One region of the Companilactobacillus muriivasis genome, then DNA from elsewhere that is predicted to be linked to it. Evidence: predicted binding sites of a transcription regulator. Region 1 holds the regulator's gene; the other holds the start of a gene.

What was found. Region 1 encodes HrcA, which represses chaperone genes, less so after heat shock. Its sites were predicted from a motif close to TTAGCACTCNNNNNNNNNGAGTGCTAA; they were not measured.
Region 2: a site for HrcA is predicted at 1,197-1,223, ahead of groES (co-chaperone GroES). Genes of this name have one in related genera too.

The regions. Positions count from the first base shown of each region.
Region 1 is NZ_BTTQ01000001.1:284,594-286,805, reverse strand. Features, by position in the region: gene grpE (nucleotide exchange factor GrpE) at 1-543, opposite strand, end outside; gene hrcA (heat-inducible transcriptional repressor HrcA) at 562-1,608, opposite strand; gene AAA923_RS01470 (hypothetical protein) at 1,786-2,212, shown strand, end outside.
Region 2 is NZ_BTTQ01000009.1:105,357-107,568, forward strand. Features, by position in the region: gene AAA923_RS10560 (CPBP family intramembrane glutamic endopeptidase) at 500-1,126, opposite strand; gene groES (co-chaperone GroES) at 1,268-1,552, shown strand; gene groL (chaperonin GroEL) at 1,604-2,212, shown strand, end outside.

The DNA.
Region 1 (2,212 bases):
TGCTGGACGAAGTACACGATCTTCAAGTTTGTAACCCTTTTGAAGAACTTGTACAACTGTATCCTTAGCATGCTTATCATCGGCTGGAACAGTTTGAACGGCTTGACTAAATGTTGGATCAAACTTTTCACCAACATTGTCAATCGCTGTCACATGATTATTTTCAAATGCTTTAACCATGTGTTGTTGAACCATTTCAATACCTTTTTTAAGTTGTTTGCTGGCATCATCGTCAGCTTCAACACTCAAAGCACGTTCAAGATTATCCAAAACAGGTAGAATTTCAGTCGCCAATTTTTGACCGTCATATTTAAGGATGTCAGCGACTTCCTTGCTATGACGCTTATTCATATTTTGCATTTCTGCTTGGCTTCTTAAAAGATTATCTTCTAAGTCGGAATTCTTTTTCTTCAAATCCGCAATTTCTTTATCTTTGGGATCGATTTTTTCAGCCTGTTTTGTTTTAGCTGATTTTTCATCAGTCTTTGGAGCTGCTTCTTTTTTAGAAGTCTTCAAATCCTGGTCTGTTTCTTTATCTGCCATTACTTCCTCCTAAAAATTTCAAGAATCATCATACCTTGAATAATAATCAATTAGTCGTTTGGCTAATTCAACTCTAAATTCTCCGAGCAAACCAATCAATTGTGAATAGTGCATCGTCTGTGGACCAAGCAAGGCAATAACACCCTTACCATGGTTACCGACATCGTAATTCGCAGTGATGATACTGTAATTTTTCAACGCATCACTACCTAATTCACTTCCGAGACGAACACGAATGCCGTCATCAGAAATGCTAGGATCAAGCAGTTTTCTCAAATCAGTACTCTGATTCATAATTGAAAATAGTGATTGAACTTGTGATAAATCATCATTGTTTGCATAATTCAAAAGATTCAATTGTCCGTCGACATAATACTTCTCGGAACCAGCCTTTTTGAAAAGCTGATCCATCATATCCAACAAACCGTCGGATGAGTACATGTACTCGGAAAGAATTGCTGGTACATCGTTGTGCAACATTTGAATAACCTTTGGTAATGGTTGTCCAACTAACTTGTCGTTCACGATGTTAACAATTTTTTCAATTAAAGAAGTATCAAAATCGTCATCTATTGTATAGATATTATTCTCAACATTATTATCGCTTGTAACGATGATTGCCATAAGTTGATGTGGGTTCAAAGGAACAATTCTAAAACCTGTTAAAAGGATTGAACTGCTCTCTGGACCTAAAGTGATAGCTGTGTAACTGGTCAGATGAGATAAGATCTTGGCGGATTGTTCAATAATATCATCAATCTGGTGATACGTTTTGCCAAAATCGTCGTCAATTCTCTGCGCAATATCTTGTGGTACGCTCGTAGGCTGTACCAAATGATCAAGATAATAGCGATATCCCATCGCTGAAGGAATTCTACCAGATGAAAGATGGGTTTTCTCGAGATAACCGACTTCCTCTAGCATTGCCATTTCATTTCTGATTGTCGCAGAACTTACATGGAAAGGTAATTCATTCATCAATGTCTTCGAACCAACCGGCTGGCCGGTATCTGTAAATATGCGCACGACTTCTCTCAAGATTGCATCTTGACGTTGTGATAGCATTATACCGTCCTCCTTTTTAGCACTATTCATACCTGAGTGCTAACAATGTAAAATATAACAATCTATCCTATTAGTGTCAAGTATGCACGCTCAATTTTTCTAATTTTTCCGCGATTATTTTAAAATCGGCATTCTATGGTAAGATTTAGGAAAAATCAAATCAATACGAGGTAAATTATGCTCAATCAAATTATTGGTGTGAAATTTCTTGCTTCCAGATCCTACGAAGAACTTCTCGAAAAGCCTTGGGACATTTTAACTTCTGGAGATCAATACAGTTATGTTAGCCGTGGCTTCAAAGTTAACGTTGATGATTTAGTCATTGTTCCTAATTCTGGATACAATGACACGGTCGTTGTTCCTGCTGTTGTTACTGAAGTTGACATCAACGAGCACGCTGACCGTGCTACTCGTCCAATATTGGCAGTTATTACTAAAGAGCAGCTTATGCATCGTGAAGGACAAGCATATGGCGTACACAAGGAACTGACCAACCGTGAGCTTATTTTCAAGCAGTTAAATAAGGAATACGACCAAGCAGTCAGAATGGAACAAATTGAAAAAATGTCCAAAACCAATCCAACAATCGCTGCCCTTTTGAATG
Region 2 (2,212 bases), on a different contig from region 1:
AGGCGGTCTCGAATCTCGCTTTGAAGCCTTGCAAAATCCTCAAGTCTACAAAGTCGGCCCCGTGGAGTAAGAACGAGAAATTCACTCGTCCTAACTCCACCTTCACAGCGGACTGCATTATTGCCAGCCTCCGGCTAGGTTTTTTGTGTGATGATTAATATTGAGTACTTCGTTTGATATTGGTAAATGAAGATAAACAAAAAAGATATCTGCAATTTTTTAATATATTGCGGATATCTTTTATTTGTTTTTCGTAGTTTATATATATCAACAAAGAGAGTAATACAAAATTCTAAAATACACGAGCCGGAGGTTTCGAGGGAGTGAAGTTACCAGCAGTGGCAGTGGTGTTAGGTCGGTGGTTTTCCGGCCTTACAGCACAGGACGTATTTTGAGATTCGCGTACTTTGCGAAGCTCAAAATCGAGACTTGAGACCTTGGCTCAAGTCGGTCCCACAGCAGGCAACTTCATCTCCCTCGAAACCGGAGGCGGCAAAAACTACATGATTCCAATCGTTAAAACAATAGCGTTCATAATAATATGGCTACCGGCACTAACGTAAATATTTTCCGACTTGTAGTAAACATATGAGAACCACAATCCCATAAAGACATAAACCAAGAACCTAGTATCCTGATGCATAAACGCAAACATGAAAGCTGAAACAATAGCAGCAATATAAATGTTAGTTGGTTTGATCAAGTTGGCGAAGAAAACTCGTCTGAAGATGATTTCTTCCATAATTGGTGCAGCAATCATCACGTAGATGAAATAGTATGGATATTCTTTGACCATCAGCAACAAACTTAGTGTATTTTGTGAATCGGTGCTGGCATGGAATAATAATTTATCCGCGAAGCCAATTCCGAATTGAACTACTAATGCACCCACGGTTCCTAAGATGATCCATTGTAAATCGTGATTTAAATTAGTTTTTTTCTCAAAGTCTAAAGGACCACTCTGTTTGACTAAATAAATCATTAGACCAGTGACAATCAATGATGCAATCGTGACGGTGATAAAGTAGGCTGAGCCTGTGATAGAGAACATTGTCAGGATAGTTCCTAACGATAATAACAGGATATAAGCCAGCAATGTGAAAAACTGATTTGTTCGATAAGACATAATTTCCCCCATATTTTTTAAAGGTTAATACTTGCAACTTCACAATATAATGTTAATATAAAACTTGTAATTAGCACAAGAGATAGTTGAGTGCTAAAAGATACAAAAAACATTGAATTAATATTACTGGAGGTATTTAAATTGTTAAAACCACTTGGAGATAGAGTCATTGTAACAGTCGATAAAGAAGAAGAAAAGACAGTTGGTGGCATTGTTTTAGCAAACAACGCTAAGGAAAAGCCACAAACAGCCGAAGTTGTTGCCGTAGGTGACGGACTAGTTGCTGATAACGGTACTAAATTACCTATGAACGTTAAAAAGGGTGACAAGGTTCTTTTTGACAAGTACTCAGGCTCAACAGTTAAGTATGAAGACAGTGAATATTTAATCCTTCATGAAAAAGATATCATGGCAATCGTTGACTAATTAAAACTTAAACAAGAAAAATTTATTTTAAATTATGGAGTGTGAAAATTAATGGCTAAAGAAATTAAATTTTCAGAAGATGCACGTTCAAAGATGTTGGATGGTGTTAATAAACTAGCTGATACAGTTAAGACAACAATCGGACCTAAGGGTAGAAACGTTGTTCTTGAAAAGAGTTATGGCGCACCTGAAATTACAAATGATGGTGTTACAATCGCTAAGAGTATTGACCTAGAAGATCACTTCGAAAACATGGGTGCAAAGCTTGTTTCTGAAGTTGCTTCAAAGACAAATGATATTGCTGGTGACGGTACTACTACTGCTACTGTTTTGACACAAGCAATTGTTAAAGAAGGTATGAAGAACGTTACTGCCGGTGCTAACCCTGTTGGTATCAGAAGTGGTATCGAAAAGGCAACAAACGCTGCTGTTGACGAACTTCACAAGATTTCACACAAGGTTTCTGGCAAGAATGATATTGCTCAAGTAGCTTCAGTTTCATCAGCTAGTGAAGAAACTGGTAAATTAATCGCTGATGCCATGGAAAAAGTTGGTAACGATGGTGTTATCACAATTGAAGAATCAAAGGGTATCGATACAACTCTAGACGTTGTTGAAGGTATGCAATTCGACCGTGGATACATTTCACAATACATGGTT